2 regions of the Lentibacillus daqui genome follow, and region 1 is predicted to be linked to the other one. Evidence: a T-box and tRNA genes for the amino acid it is inferred to sense, from the RefSeq annotation. Region 1 holds a T-box; the other holds one or more tRNA genes.
What was found. A T-box is a leader RNA that pairs with one kind of tRNA and senses whether it is charged. The one in region 1 lies ahead of tyrS (tyrosine--tRNA ligase), so its partner is inferred to be a tRNA-Tyr.

Region 1 (8,059 bases):
CATGAAAACAAAATGAGCAGGCGGAGGAACACGGTTTTTATTTTTATGCAAAATTTATATAAAGGAGGAAATGTCTAATGGCACGATTTACTGGATCTGTATGGAAAAAATCCCGTCGTCTTGGCATTTCATTAACTGGAACTGGTAAGGAATTGGATAAACGCCCTTACGCTCCTGGGCAACATGGCCCGAACCAACGCAAGAAAGTTTCCGAATATGGCTTGCAACAGCAAGAGAAGCAAAAACTTCGCTTCCTGTACGGCTTGAATGAGCGTCAATTTAAAAATACATTCAACCAGGCTGGTAAAATGAAAGGTGTCCATGGTGAAAACTTCATGATATTACTTGAATCCCGCTTGGACAACATTGTATTCCGCCTTGGTTTAGCTCGTACACGCAGTCAGGCACGTCAGCTGGTAAACCATGGTCATGTTACAGTCGATGGTAAACGTGTGGATATCCCATCATACCGTCTAAAACCAGGTCAAGTTATCGGCTTACGTGAACGTTCACGTAACCTCGACATCGTAAAAGAAGCCATCGAAGTAAATAACTTTGTACCGGAATATCTAACCTTTGATGAAGATAAATTGGAAGGTACGTATTCCCGTTATCCGGAACGTTCCGAGCTTCCAGCAGAAATCAATGAAGCGTTAATCGTTGAGTTCTACTCTCGTTAAGCATTTGGACTCAGAAGCTTTCCCCCTTGGGCACATTGCATCCCAGGGGGTTTTTATCATTCAATATAAAAATATAGTTTTCATGAATCAAGCGGGTACCCCATTATGGATACCCGCTTTTATTAAATCATGCATTAGCGGTTTGTAACCCCCCACTCCCTGTTTTTAGTTACTCTCACTGATAGAGGTTGGGGGAGCCCATTAATGCGTGATAAATTCATGGCACTATGTGCGTTTATTACTCCATTTATAAAGCCAAATTAATGGAATGATAATGACAAAGGGCAAGCCAATAATTAAAAATGAAAAAGGGATAAGATACGTGCTACTATCAAAAATACCAAAAAAATCATCTATATCCGTTTCCACACCTGAAAGAGCAGCATCCGATATCATTCTTGCAAAAAATATCATTACAAAACCAGCTATAGTCAAGGAAAGTCCAAAATTAAAAGCTCTGTATAACATAAAAACCACCTCTAAATAACAAATTAGTCAATATCCTTTTCATCAAGTAATTGTTAGTTCAGAATCTGTTATCATGTTAAGACCAACCTCAATATAACCGGCAATGGTGATACAAAAGCGTCTGAACTACATTCAATGATAAAGGTCCATTTTACTGATACTGAACCAAAAAGTACTTTTTCTTCCCTCTTCGAATGATCGTAAACGTATCCTCAATCCGATCGTCCGCAGTAAGTGTGTATTGCATATCCTGGTTTCGCTCGCCATTAATATAGATCGCACCATTCTTGATGTCTTCCCTTGCCTGCCGTTTAGACGAAGAAATAGATGCATTTACCAACAAGTCAATTAACCCGATGTCCTCTTTCTCCATATCATATGTTGGTACATCTTTGAATCCTTGTTCAATATCCTTTGCAGACAGTTGTTTTAAATCCCCACTGAATAAGGATGCTGAGATTTTTTGCGCCTGTTCCAGAGCTTCCTGGCTGTGTACCATCCTCGTGACTTCTTCAGCCAGTCGTTTTTGTGCTACACGATTTTCCGGATGGTGCTGAACCTCCTGTTGCAATTGCTCAATCTCATCTTGCTGCAAAAAGGTAAAGTATTGTAAAAACTTGATGACATCACGATCATCGGTATTAATCCAGAACTGATAAAATTCATATGGGGTTGTTTTTTCCGGATCAAGCCATATCGCTCCACCCGCCGTTTTTCCAAACTTGGTACCATCCGCTTTCGTAATAAGCGGTACTGTCAACCCAAAAACGTTTATCTCCTCATCTGCTTGTCCATTTGTCCGGCGGATTAATTCCATTCCCGCTGTAATATTACCCCATTGATCACTGCCACCAATTTGCAGGCGACAATCCTCTTGCTCGTATAATTTAAGAAAATCCAACGATTGTAAAATCATGTAACTGAATTCTGTATACGATATTCCTTGTTCAATTCGCGCTGAAACCGATTCTTTGGCAAGCATATAATTAATGCCAAAATGTTTCCCGGCATCACGTAAGAAATCAATCACTGTCATACTCGCCAGCCAATCATGATTGTTTCGGGCAACTGCTGCATTATCACCATGATCAAACTCAAGGATATGAGCCAATTGCTGTTTAATACGGTCGCTAAATCCTTTGACAACCGCGGCCTCATTTAATGAGCGCTCAGTTGAACGACCACTTGGATCACCAATCATCCCGGTTCCACCACCGATTAAAGCTATGGGTCTGTGCCCTGCTTCCTGAAATCGTTTCAACATCAGGATGGGAACCAAATGACCAATGTGCAGACTGTCTGCCGTTGGGTCAAAGCCAGCATATAATGTTACTTGATTGTTTTGTAAATAGTCTTGCAACCCTTCAAAATCGGTTGTTTGTTGAATGAGTCCTCGATTTTGTAAATCATCCAAAATATTCATCGTATTTATCGATTCTCCTTTGTGCATATTGATCTTTGAATAAATAAAAAAATCCCATCCCTTAGAAAATAAGGGACGAGACTCTTGACTCGCGGTACCACCCTTGTTGCACAAAATGCACCACTTTGGGGTTGTTAACGATGGATACACCGTTTTCCAGGTGGATACCAGGATCCACCGGAAAAAAGCTCCAGATTGTAATTCGTTTGGCAAATATATACCAGTTCCCACCACCACTGGCTCGCTTAAACAGGGATTTGCCTCACTACTGCGATCTTTCCTAGCTTTATACATATATTATTATTTACTTTTATCATATCAGCAGGTAAATTGCAACTATTTGATCTTTCATGTTGGTTTAATCCTGTAATATTTCGTGTTACCCTTGTACTTCATATTTTACCACAAAAACATAAGTGTTTACGAAAAATCTATTATTCTTTATTCTACTTAAAATACACCTATGCTATAATGAAATTTAGGAGGTCATATTGTGAACCAATTCAAACAATTGCTTCAAAAATACAATCAAAAATTCAAAGAGTATTGGAGGACGGGAAAGCTCCAACGATCCTCCCGCGTTACATATGATGTTGTTTGGAATGTTATCTTGTTTTTTATTATTGTTGGGATAATAGGCGGTTTCTTTGCTTTCGGGATTGGCGCAGGATATTTTGCCTCGCTCGTGAAAGATGAACCAATTCGCAGCCATGCAAGTATGGAAAAAGATATTAACAACTATGAGGAAACATCCAGACTTTACTTTGCCGATAACAAATATATTGGCGAGATCCAATCAGATATACATAGGGATGAGGTAGATTTAAAAGATGTCTCCGATGCACTAATAAATGCTGTTATCGCGACAGAAGACGAGAATTTTAAACAGCATAAAGGGGTTGTTCCAAAAGCGATAGTCCGGGCACTTGTTCAAGAGGCAACCAATTCCGATGTGAAGACGGGTGGCAGCACGTTAACCCAGCAACTAATTAAGAACCAAATATTAACAAACGAAGTATCATTTGAACGAAAAGCAAAAGAAATATTATTATCATTGCGCCTGGAGCGTTTCTTTACTAAAGACCAAATTCTTGAAGCCTATTTAAATATCATTCCCTATGGCAGGGATGCATCCGGTCAAACGATTGCAGGAATTCAAACGGCTGCACAGGGGGTTTTCGGCATCGATGCCAAAGATCTGAACTTACCGCAATCTGCTTATTTAGCCGGGCTGCCACAAAGTCCTTCCTACTACACACCATTTTTAACGAATGGGAAGAAAAAAAAGAAGGAACACTTACAGCCTGGAATCAAACGGATGAAATCAGTGTTAAAACGGATGTATGAAGAAAAATATATTTCCAAGAAGGAATATGAAAAAGCGATCGATTATGACATCACAGCTGACTTTACCAAGGCAAAAAAATCATCGCTGGAAAAGTATCCTTATTTAACTGTAGAAATTGAGACACGAGCAAAAAAAATCATTGCCAAAAAATTAGCCAAGTCAGATGGTTACACAAACAAGGATCTGCAAAAGGACAAAAAGCTGCGTAAAGAATATATGATTTTGGCTGACCGCGATTTACGACAAAAAGGATATGAAGTCCATTCGACGATTGATAAAAAAACGTACGATGCCTTCCAAAAAATCGTTAAGGAATATGATACCTATGGACCGGACAAACCGGAAACCGTCACAGATGAAAATGGCGAAGAAGTTCAAATCATGGAACCAGTACAGGTAGGCGGAATGTTAATCGAAAATAAAACTGGCCGAATCATTAGTTTCGTTGGCGGCCGGGACTACGATAATAGCCAAGTCAATCACATAACCAAAGCAGCTAAAAGGCCAAATGGAAGTACCATGAAACCATTACTTGTATATGGCCCGGCAATGGAAAAAGGAGTTATCCAGCCTGGTACGCCAATTTTGGATTATAAAATGTCCGGTAGTTACAGTCCGAATAACTATGCAGGTGGTTACCACGGAATCGTATCGGCACGTCAAGCATTGGCACAATCTCATAATATACCAGCAGTGAAAATTTACCAAAAAATTATTGGTGACGATCCTGCCAGTGAATATTTGGAAAAAATGGGAATCACCACCTTGACAGATGGGGATCACGAATATGAATCATTGGCACTTGGCCAGCCAACAGATGGGATTAGTATCGAGGAAAATATCAATGCTTATACAACATTTGGCAATAACGGCAAGTTTGTCGATGCCTATATGATTGATAGCATTACTACCAAGGATGGGGATGTCATTTATAAACATAAAAAAAGCAAGCCAACAAAAGTATTTTCACCGCAAACAAACTATCTGACACTTGATCTCATGCGTGGGGTCATTAAAAATGGTACAGCAACCTACTTAAATTCCCAATTAGCAAACCCCGGTGTAGATTGGGCAGGTAAAACAGGTACATCGCAAAACTGGGAGGATACCTGGTTTGTTGCGACAAATCCGAATGTAACATTTGGAACATGGATGGGTTATGATCATCCAAAGAGCCTGAAGTGCAGTGGCTGTTCCCTTGGCTACAGTGATCGTAATGTCAAGTTGTGGGCAAAGCTTGTCAATAAAGCAGCGGAGATTAATCCAGATTTAGTTACACCACAAAACCATTTTAAAAAGCCAAATAACATTGTATCCAAAAGTTATTGTGAACCATCCGGTATGTTGCCATCGGATGCATGCGAAAAAGCCGGTCTGGTTAATTCGGATATCTACAACGCTAAATATGTACCCAGCCAAACAGATGATAGTTTAATCAGTAGTCGCGGAGGAATTGCCTTTAATCCGGAATTTTTAAAGCGAAACGGTTATGACGTGTATAACGATTTATCTATTTTGTATCCAAGGACAAATCGGGAAAAATGGGAGAAAATTGGTACCCACGGTACGAGCAGTAAAAACGGTAATAAAGAAAAGAACAATGATGATTAAAAAAGAGTGGGTGGACATTCCTCCCATTCTTTTTTTGTACTACCCCATTGTAACAATTTTGACAAATGCATCGGCAAATCTGTCAAAACATTGATCACTTTGCTAAAAATTCATAAAACAATCCTGTATACTGGAACTATAGCATTCTTTAAAACAATAAAAAGGTGGTGAGTAAATGAATCATACAAAGGTATATCATGCCATAACAAAGGATACACCGCACGGGATGATTACAATTGAAGGACCGCTTCCATCAACAGAATTGAAGAAATACCAATTTCATAATGATTTAACCGCATTTCGTCCTGCCGATAAACAATTTGCAGCTATATTGGAGATTGCCGATTTTCTGGAGGGCAGACTGATCATTGCCAGGACGGAAGATACAATTATTGGTTATGTCACTTATCTGCATCCTGATCCATTGGAACGGTGGTCAACATTTAATATGGATGACCTCATTGAGCTGGGGGCAATTGAGGTTATCCCAAAATATCGTGGAGCAAAAATCGCTTCCAGTTTACTGGAGGTTTCCATGATGGACGATTATATGGAAAATTATATTATTATCTCAACCGAGTATTATTGGCATTGGGATTTGGATGGCACGAAACTAAGTGTCTGGGGATATCGCAACATTATGGAAAAAATGATGGCAGCCGGTGGACTTTCCCCTGCACCAACAGATGATCCTGAGATTATCTCGCACCCGGCCAACTGTTTAATGGTTCGGATTGGTAAATATGTACCAGAGGAATCAATTGCCCGATTTGATACATTACGTTTTTTACAACGCCATCAACACCGTACAATGAGAGGAGGATTTTAATGCTTGTCGAAAGTATTATGACGAAAAATATACAAACACTGCCACCAGATGCAACTATTGCCGAAGCTTTACAGCTATTACAACAATACCATATACGCCATATTCCGATCACCAACGAAAAAAACCATGTCATTGGAATCGTATCGGATCGGGATATTCGGGATGCGAGTCCATCTGTTTTTAGTAAATCCGCAGTCCAATCGGAATTACAACATGAATTGCAATCTATTATGAGTCAGCCGGTAATTACCATTCATCCGCTTGATTTTGTTGAAGAAATAGCCAGTATCTTTTATGAGAAAGAATTTGCCTGTCTTCCTGTGGTAAGCAATAATGAACTTATCGGAATAGTAACTGAAAAGGATATGCTTCATACGTTAATTCAACTAACCGGGACAAATGTACAAAGTTCCCATATTGAACTAAAGGTTCCACACCGCCCTGGTATCTTACCCGAAGTTACAGCAATATTTGGCAAACATAAAACCAATATTACATCTGTACTTGTATACCCATATCATGATGATCCGAATTATAAAATACTTGTCTTTCGCATCCAAACAATGAACCCGGTTCCGGTCATTGAGGATTTACGAAAAGCGGGTTATGAGCTGTTATGGCCAAACCATATGGCAGGGCCAACGCGATGACTTGCAACGCTTCTTTTGTGTTTTCAGATAGCTATTTAAATTATCATTTTCACTCGGATCATCCTTTTAATCAACTGCGGGTAGTATTGGCAAAAGAATTATTGGAAGCCGTTAATACACTTCAACCCTCCGATATGATTGAACCAAGACAGGCAACAGACGCGGAACTAGAATTATTTCATGATAAAGCATATATTCAGGCGGTGAAACAAGCAAGTACAGGTAAATTACCTGAAGAAAAAGGATTGGAATTTGGTCTTGGAACCGAGGATACACCCGTGTTCACCAATATGCATGAGGCCTCCAGCATGCTTGTCGGCGGATCTTTAAATGCTGTGGATGCGGTACTGGAAGGGAAATCAACCCACTCCCTTAATTTAGGTGGCGGACTGCACCACGGTTTAAAACGAAAGGCATCGGGTTTCTGCGTTTATAATGATGGTGCCATCGCTATTAAATATTTACGAAAAAAATACGATGTGAAGGTCCTCTATGTGGATACAGATGCACACCATGGGGATGGAGTACAATGGGCCTTTTATGAGGATCCAAATGTTTGCACACTAAGCATTCACGAAACCGGACGTTACCTATTTCCCGGCACTGGTAATGTTAATGAACGCGGAATTAAAGCGGGACATGGCTATTCATTTAATCTTCCTGTTGATGCATTTACAGAAGATGAATCTTTTTTACAGGTTTATGAATCTGCATTTGAGGAAATATGCGCCTTCTTCAAACCTGATATTATTGTCACACAGAATGGTGCTGATGCGCATGCGTACGATCCATTGACACATCTCTGTACGACAATGACTGCCTACGAAAGAATACCAATGTTGGCTCATAAAATGGCTCACGAATATTGCAATGGAAACTGGGTCGCCTTAGGTGGTGGCGGTTACGATATGTGGCGTGCTGTCCCCAGAGCATGGGCGCAAGTATGGAATGTCATGAAAACAGGCCAGCCGCAGACAGGTAAGATACCCGATATGTGGCTTAGAAAGTGGCAGCCACAAGCACCGGTTACATTACCGCAATACTGGCATG
Region 2 (8,059 bases), 1.5 Mb from region 1:
GCGTACCTTTTGTAGAATGGACCGGCGAGTTACGATCGTATGCAAGGTTAAGTGGAAGACACGGAGCCGTAGCGAAAGCGAGTCTGAACAGGGCGTTTGTAGTATACGGTCGTAGACCCGAAACCGTGTGATCTACCCATGTCCAGGGTGAAGGTCAGGTAACACTGACTGGAGGCCCGAACCCACGTATGTTGAAAAATGCGGGGATGAGGTGTGGGTAGGGGTGAAATGCCAATCGAACACGGAGATAGCTGGTTCTCTCCGAAATAGCTTTAGGGCTAGCCTCAAGAAAAGGAAGTACTGGAGGTAGAGCACTGATTGGACGAGGGGCCCTCACCGGGTTACCGAATTCAGTCAAACTCCGAATGCCAGCTACTTGATCTTGGGAGTCAGACTATGGGTGATAAGGTTCATAGTCGAAAGGGAAACAGCCCAGACCGCCAGCTAAGGTCCCAAAGTATACGTTAAGTGGAAAAGGATGTGGCGTTGCTTAGACAACCAGGATGTTGGCTTAGAAGCAGCCATCATTTAAAGAGTGCGTAATAGCTCACTGGTCGAGTGACGCTGCGCCGAAAATGTACCGGGGCTAAACGTATCACCGAAGCTGCGGATTGTTCTGAAAGAACAATGGTAGGAGAGCGTTCGAAGTGCTGTGAAGTCAGACCGTGAGGACTGGTGGAGCGCTTTGAAGTGAGAATGCCGGTATGAGTAGCGAAAAAAGAGTGAGAATCTCTTTCACCGAATGCCTAAGGTTTCCTGAGGAAGGCTCGTCCTCTCAGGGTTAGTCGGGACCTAAGCCGAGGCCGACAGGCGTAGGCGATGGACAACAGGCAGATATTCCTGTACCACCTCATGACCGTTTGAGCAATGGGGAGACGCAGAAGGATAGGGAAAGCGCACCGATGGATGAGTGCGCCCAAGCAGTAAGCGAGTTGGATAGGCAAATCCGTCCAGCAATCGCAAGCTGTGATGGGGAGTGAAAATGGTCACGAAGTTCCCGATTTCACACTGCCAAGAAAAACCTCTAGCGAGGTCACAGGTGCCCGTACCGCAAACCGACACAGGTAGGCGAGGAGAGAATCCTAAGGTGATCGGGAGAACTCTCGTTAAGGAACTCGGCAAAATGACCCCGTAACTTCGGGAGAAGGGGTGCTTCTTGCATGAGAAGCCGCAGTGAATAGGCCCAAGCGACTGTTTAGCAAAAACACAGGTCTCTGCGAAGCCGAAAGGCGAAGTATAGGGGCTGACACCTGCCCGGTGCTGGAAGGTTAAGGGGAAACGTTAGCTCACAGGAGCGAAGCGTTGAACCGAAGCCCCAGTAAACGGCGGCCGTAACTATAACGGTCCTAAGGTAGCGAAATTCCTTGTCGGGTAAGTTCCGACCCGCACGAAAGGTGCAACGACTTGGGCACTGTCTCAACGAGAGACCCGGTGAAATTATACGATGCGTGAAGATGCGCATTACCCGCGACAGGACGGAAAGACCCCGTGGAGCTTTACTGTAGCCTGATATTGCATGTTGGTACAGCTTGTACAGGATAGGTGGGAGCCATCGAAACCGGAGCGCCAGCTTCGGTGGAGGCACCCGTGGGATACCACCCTGGTTGTACGGACATTCTAACCCAGAACCGTGATCCGGTTCGGAGACAGTGTCAGGCGGGCAGTTTGACTGGGGCGGTCGCCTCCTAAAAGGTAACGGAGGCGCCCAAAGGTTCCCTCAGAATGGTTGGAAATCATTCGCAGAGTGTAAAGGCACAAGGGAGCTTGACTGCGAGACCTACAAGTCGAGCAGGGACGAAAGTCGGGCTTAGTGATCCGGTGGTTCCGCATGGAAGGGCCATCGCTCAACGGATAAAAGCTACCCCGGGGATAACAGGCTTATCTCCCCCAAGAGTTCACATCGACGGGGAGGTTTGGCACCTCGATGTCGGCTCATCGCATCCTGGGGCTGTAGTCGGTCCCAAGGGTTGGGCTGTTCGCCCATTAAAGCGGTACGCGAGCTGGGTTCAGAACGTCGTGAGACAGTTCGGTCCCTATCCGTCGTGGGCGTTGGAAGTCTGAGAGGAGCTGTCCTTAGTACGAGAGGACCGGGATGGACACACCGCTGGTGTACCAGTTGTTCCGCCAGGAGCATAGCTGGGTAGCTACGTGTGGCAAGGATAAGTGCTGAAAGCATCTAAGCATGAAGCCTCCCTCAAGATAAGACTTCCCATCACTTCGAGTGAGTAAGATCCCTCAGAGACGATGAGGTTGATAGGTCCGAGGTGGAAGCGTGGTGACACGTGGAGCTGACGGATACTAATCGATCGAGGACTTATCTATATTGTTTGATTCGTTGATACTATCTTCTCTTATTTAGTTTTTAAGGTATAAATACCTTTTACATATTTCGATGTTTTTCTCTTGACTATTTATGAAAAACATGTATAATATTGTTTGTCACTTTGTTTTTAGATGTTCACTTGGATGTATTATTCATTTGTCTGGTAGCCATAGCGGAGAGGTCACACCTGTTCCCATGCCGAACACAGCAGTTAAGCTCTCCAGCGCCGATGGTAGTTGGGGCTTTGCCCCTGCAAGAGTAGGACGCCGCCAGGCTTATTGATTCCATTCCACAGTAGCTCAGTGGTAGAGCTATCGGCTGTTAACCGATCGGTCGCAGGTTCGAATCCTGCCTGTGGAGCCATGGAGAGCTGTCCGAGTGGCCGAAGGAGCACGATTGGAAATCGTGTAGGCCGCAACCGCGGCCTCGAGGGTTCGAATCCCTCGCTCTCCGCCACTTTTAACATATTGGCCCGTTGGTCAAGTGGTTAAGACACCGCCCTTTCACGGCGGTAACACGGGTTCGAATCCCGTACGGGTCACCACTTATTGGAGGATTAGCTCAGCTGGGAGAGCACCTGCCTTACAAGCAGGGGGTCGCAGGTTCGAGCCCTGCATCCTCCACCATAAATTTCATATCGCGGGGTGGAGCAGTCTGGTAGCTCGTTGGGCTCATAACCCAAAGGTCGTAGGTTCAAATCCTGCCCCCGCAACCAAATAACGGTCTGGTAGTTCAGCTGGTTAGAATGCCTGCCTGTCACGCAGGAGGTCGCGGGTTCGAGTCCCGTCCAGACCGCCACCTAAATCAAGTGTTAATACACCTAAAAAATACATAAAGGCTCGGTAGCTCAGTCGGTAGAGCAAAGGACTGAAAATCCTTGTGTCGGCGGTTCGATTCCGTCCCGAGCCACCATCTTTATGCTTTTAATTGTGTTCATATGGAGGGGTAGCGAAGTGGCTAAACGCGGCGGACTGTAAATCCGCTCCCTCAGGGTTCGGGAGTTCGAATCTCTCCCCCTCCACCATTTCTTGTTATAAATTAATAGGGGTATAGTTTAATGGTAAAACGAAGGTCTCCAAAACCTTTGATGTGGGTTCGATTCCTACTACCCCTGCCATGTTGATACCATGGCGGTCGTGGCGAAGTGGTTAACGCACCGGATTGTGGCTCCGGCACTCGTGGGTTCGATCCCCACCGATCGCCCCATTCTTATCAATAATTTTGTTGGGCTATAGCCAAGCGGTAAGGCAGCGGGTTTTGATCCCGTCATTCCCAGGTTCGAATCCTGGTAGCCCAGCCATTTTGCGGAAGTAGTTCAGTGGTAGAACACCACCTTGCCAAGGTGGGGGTCGCGGGTTCGAATCCCGTCTTCCGCTCCATTAGTTTTAATATTGGCGGCATAGCCAAGTGGTAAGGCAGAGGTCTGCAAAACCTTTATCACCGGTTCAAATCCGGTTGCCGCCTCCAAACGCACATGCCGGTGTGGCGGAATTGGCAGACGCGCACGACTCAAAATCGTGTTCCGTAAGGAGTGTCGGTTCGATCCCGACCACCGGTATCAATACGCTGCTTGCCAATGCAGCGAAATCAACGTTTCTTACACATCGTAAGAAGCGTTTTTATTTATCTCCAATACGATTCTTAGAAAAAAATCGTGTATGTTCCTGTCATTAAACAAGAAGAAATAAAAAATGGCAAGACGTACAAACGAATTATCAATTTTAATACAACAAAAGGTGTAAAAGATATTGATTTTAAAACTACTTTTTCTTTATTTGTTGATGATTGCCAAAGGGGATTGCCTTGGTAAACCGCCGCGCTTATTAACAGATCTCTCATAAAAGGATAAATCTGTGGTTTTTTATATAAATACTTCTTTGCTGTGGAGCGGGAATTCCGTTAATATAAAATAAAATGATGTTGGCAATAGATTGGGTGATCAAATGAAATTTATCGTATTTGATTTGGAATGGAATCCCGTTTTTCGTAAAGGCAAATTATTAGGTCAAGAAATTACCGAAATTGGTGCAGTTGAAGTGAGTAGTGAGTGAGATTGATGGATTTTTAATTATAGGAAGGAAATTTCACTCTTATATCAGGCCATTCAAACCAATCTCAAAGAAGATAAAAAACTAACAAACATACAAGAAACTGACACATGGTTGTCCCCCGATTTCCCATAGCTATAAAGCGATTACATAAATGGCTGGGAAATCAATCCGTTGTTTTTTGCGCAATGGTGTTAATCTATTTAGTGATGATGCAATGTAATGGATAAACATAGAGTATTTTCGCCTTTAGTAAATCTCAAAATGAGAATTAGAACATTAAAGAACTTCTTTTTTGTTTATGGGAGGAGGGCAGAATTCAATGAAGGATTATGGGAAAGATTTGTTTAAAGGAACATCTTGGTATTATTCGCGTTATAGACCAATTTATCCATCATCGCTTATTAGGTTTTTAATCACTAAATTCTCTTTAAACGGCAAAGGTCATATGCTTGATTTGGGTTGTGGAACTAGTCAATTGGCATTCAGGTTCTCTGATTGGTTTGAAAAAATCGTTGGGATAGATACAGAGCCCGAAATGATTGAGGAATCAAAGCGTCTTAGCAAGGATGTTAGAGTGGAAAATATGGAATGGTTTATTGGCGATATTGATTGTTACAAAAGAAATTTCGATAATACTTTTAGTTTTGTAACAATTGCAAAAGCGTTCCACTGGATGGACAGAGAAAAGGTTCTTGATATTTTATATGATATGATTAGTTTTGGTGGAGGAATAGCAATCATCGATAGTTATACTCCAAATAAAGAGCCCTTACTCTGGCAAAGGAAAGTTGAGGAAGTTGTTAAACAATGGTATGGAAATGAAAGAAGGGCAGGTAACACTACTTACACCCATCCTATAGTTAGTCATCAAGAAATTGTAGCAAATTCAAAATTTGACTTGGAAATTCATGAAATACCCGCTTATGATCATGTTTGGACATTGGATTCGATTATTGGCAATCTTTATTCAACTTCCTATGGTAGTAAACAATTTTTAGGGGCAAACTCCAAATTATTTGAAGAGCATTTAAAAGAAGAATTATTGAAGCTTGATAATTCCGGTATTTTTAAAGAACAAATAGATATTTCAGTTAAAATAGCAATAAAAAATAACTAATTCGACTCTTAGTTATCCTTAGTTATTTTTTAATGCATTATATGATTAAATTTGTAAAAGGATATATATCAAAAAAGGAACAATAACTCCGGAGACAATATCAAGCATGCTTCCACCTTTTAGATCGTGAATCCCCGTGGCGTGGTATAGGGAGCTTCTTTCATAGGCATCGATCTTATCACGAATGACAAGGCCTTTAATTTTGGTACCAAGTTGGGAAGCAATACCTTTAATAATGGATATTGAATCTTCAAAGCCTGGTTTGTGCAGAATATTATTTGGTAAAATAAGCATTACGCGTTCCATCGTATTTAACGGATGATGGATATTTGCTATGAGCGAACGTTGGTAGGTATGTTCAAGGAAATTATCAATCACTTTCCCGAAAACCTTTTGATTACCTTCAATTACGCCATCCCATCCCGCTATGATGGTTGTGATTCGTTCTTCTGTAGCCGCACGCTCTACTCCCCATCCAATATTTTGATCTACCCGTGTCAGTAATTTAACAGAGACATCTGCGCCTGATGCATATACGACGGAATGTCCAAGCATTCTTTCTGCCTGTGTCACTTCATTGCTTGCCTGCTTTAAATCCTTCTGAACCACTGTTAATGGGTATAGTGGTTCTTTCTTTGGGCATAATCCAATAATTTAGCATTGGATTTTACAATATACTATAATCAATTTTAAAAGTCTAGTGCAAAAAAACATTCGAAACATTGGTTTATTTGGGTGAAAATGGAGAGTGGAGACAAAAGCTAATGCAACGAGGGGGAAACCAATATGAGAAGTATTCAGAGCTGGATTGTGGAACGTTTACTCACCCGGCTGAGTAATAAAGATAGCTTTACCGATGAAAAACGCTACTCTGAATTTTTCGAGGCGAGGAAAATTAAAAATCAAAAACCTTATGTCTTACCAAAATGTATTCAGAGAAAGTTTGACATCAAAAAACAGCAGTATGATGGAATGGAATGTTATATCTTTAATCAAGAAAAAACTGCTTCAGAAAAATCAATACTTTATTTACATGGAGGAGGATATATCAAACAACCATCGGTATACCATTGGAATTTTCTTGGGAAAGTAATGAACGAAACCAATGCTAAAATATACGTTCCAATTTATCCGAAAGCACCCAATCATCAATATAAAGAGTCTTTTGATAAAGTCCTTCCCTTATATGAATGGATTTTAGGGATATCAGATAAGGAAAATATTATCTTGATGGGTGACTCTGCTGGAGGAGGATTTGCATTAGCGTTAGCACAATTGTTCTTGGAAAAGGGGTTACCACAACCCAGACATATCATTTTACTTTCACCTTGGCTTGATATTACTATGAATAATCCAGATGCTTATGCATTAGAACATAAAGACCCAATGTTGGGGATTTATGGTTTGATTCAAATGGGGAAGGCGTATGCAGGAAACACTGACCGAAATAATTATTTACTCAGTCCAATCAATGGAAAGATGAATGGATTGGGGGAAATTACGTTATTCGTAGGGACACATGAAGTTTTTTTACCTGATGCTAGAAAGTTCAGAGATATGGTTGTATCACATGGAGTTAAAATTAATTACTTTGAATACCCGAAAATGAATCATATCTTTATGATTTACCCTATTCCAGAGGCAAAAAAGGCGACAAAGGAAATTGTGAATATCATAAATGGTATGTAAAAGTTGCGATATATTTATGAATTGGAAGCAAATATAAGGTAAAATAGGGTACAAGCAAATTTAGCACGTATTGAGGTGTTCAACAGATGGATGAATGGTACAAACTTGATAACGCAGGGAAAATGTTTCACGCCGTATCGGAACAAACAAATTCTTCGGTCTTCCGGATCGCTGCAGTTATGAAGAAAACAGTACAGCCGGAGAAACTGCAACTAGCGCTGGACGATGTTCTTAAACGCCTTCCTATGTTTGCAGTGAAGCTTCGTAAAGGTGTTTTCTGGGACTTTCTTGTGGAGAATAACGAAAAGCTTTTTGTTCAGCCTGAAAGCCAATATCCATGTGCACCAATTGATCCGTTAGAAACAAATGGATTCTTACTGCGTGCAACCTATTATAAAAAGCGCATTTCCGTGGAATTTTTCCATTCTGTGACAGACGGAACAGGAGCTTTAGAATTTATTAAAGTACTGGTTTATTACTATCTGACCCATTTAGGGGAAGATGTAAGCTATGAAAACATGCTGATCGATATTCATAATGAGCAAAGCTATTATGAAAGAGATGATAGTTATCAAAATTATGTAACGGACGAAAAAACAGAGAAATACAAAGAAGCTTCTTCCTATCAAATCCGCGGTATATCAATGGACCAAACCATTGCAGTCCATGGAAAAATGAGTGCAGAAAAGGTGCATCAACTTGCCAAGGAGCATGGAACAACGATTACCGCTTTTGTCACCGCAATTTTAATTGCAGCTATTTATAAAGAACGATTAAGATACCGGGCATATAAAGAAGAAATAAAAATTGCTGTTCCGGTCAATTTGCGAAGTCTTTTTCCGTCTAATACACTGCGCAATTTTTTTGGTGTAGTCAATA

Region 2: it encodes a tRNA-Tyr, which carries the amino acid that the T-box ahead of tyrS (tyrosine--tRNA ligase) is inferred to sense. The anticodon was not compared.

The regions. Positions count from the first base shown of each region.
Region 1 covers NZ_CP114176.1:1,407,532-1,415,590, reverse strand. Annotated here, with positions in the region: gene rpsD (30S ribosomal protein S4) at 78-680, shown strand; gene O2S85_RS07120 (hypothetical protein) at 906-1,148, opposite strand; gene tyrS (tyrosine--tRNA ligase) at 1,300-2,571, opposite strand; T-box leader at 2,640-2,862, opposite strand; gene O2S85_RS07110 (transglycosylase domain-containing protein) at 3,065-5,530, shown strand; gene O2S85_RS07105 (GNAT family N-acetyltransferase) at 5,706-6,359, shown strand; gene O2S85_RS07100 (acetoin utilization AcuB family protein) at 6,359-7,009, shown strand; gene O2S85_RS07095 (acetoin utilization protein AcuC) at 7,006-8,059, shown strand, end outside.
Region 2 covers NZ_CP114176.1:2,905,101-2,913,159, reverse strand. Annotated here, with positions in the region: rRNA gene O2S85_RS14730 (23S ribosomal RNA) at 1-2,322, shown strand, start outside; rRNA gene rrf (5S ribosomal RNA) at 2,483-2,598, shown strand; tRNA gene O2S85_RS14720 (tRNA-Asn) at 2,612-2,686, shown strand; tRNA gene O2S85_RS14715 (tRNA-Ser) at 2,688-2,779, shown strand; tRNA gene O2S85_RS14710 (tRNA-Glu) at 2,793-2,867, shown strand; tRNA gene O2S85_RS14705 (tRNA-Val) at 2,874-2,949, shown strand; tRNA gene O2S85_RS14700 (tRNA-Met) at 2,962-3,038, shown strand; tRNA gene O2S85_RS14695 (tRNA-Asp) at 3,045-3,121, shown strand; tRNA gene O2S85_RS14690 (tRNA-Phe) at 3,160-3,235, shown strand; tRNA gene O2S85_RS14685 (tRNA-Tyr) at 3,263-3,347, shown strand; tRNA gene O2S85_RS14680 (tRNA-Trp) at 3,367-3,440, shown strand; tRNA gene O2S85_RS14675 (tRNA-His) at 3,454-3,529, shown strand; tRNA gene O2S85_RS14670 (tRNA-Gln) at 3,549-3,623, shown strand; tRNA gene O2S85_RS14665 (tRNA-Gly) at 3,628-3,702, shown strand; tRNA gene O2S85_RS14660 (tRNA-Cys) at 3,717-3,790, shown strand; tRNA gene O2S85_RS14655 (tRNA-Leu) at 3,800-3,881, shown strand; gene O2S85_RS14650 (class I SAM-dependent methyltransferase) at 4,694-5,491, shown strand; gene O2S85_RS14645 (hypothetical protein) at 5,537-6,100, opposite strand; gene O2S85_RS14640 (alpha/beta hydrolase) at 6,278-7,180, shown strand; gene O2S85_RS14635 (phthiocerol/phthiodiolone dimycocerosyl transferase family protein) at 7,267-8,059, shown strand, end outside.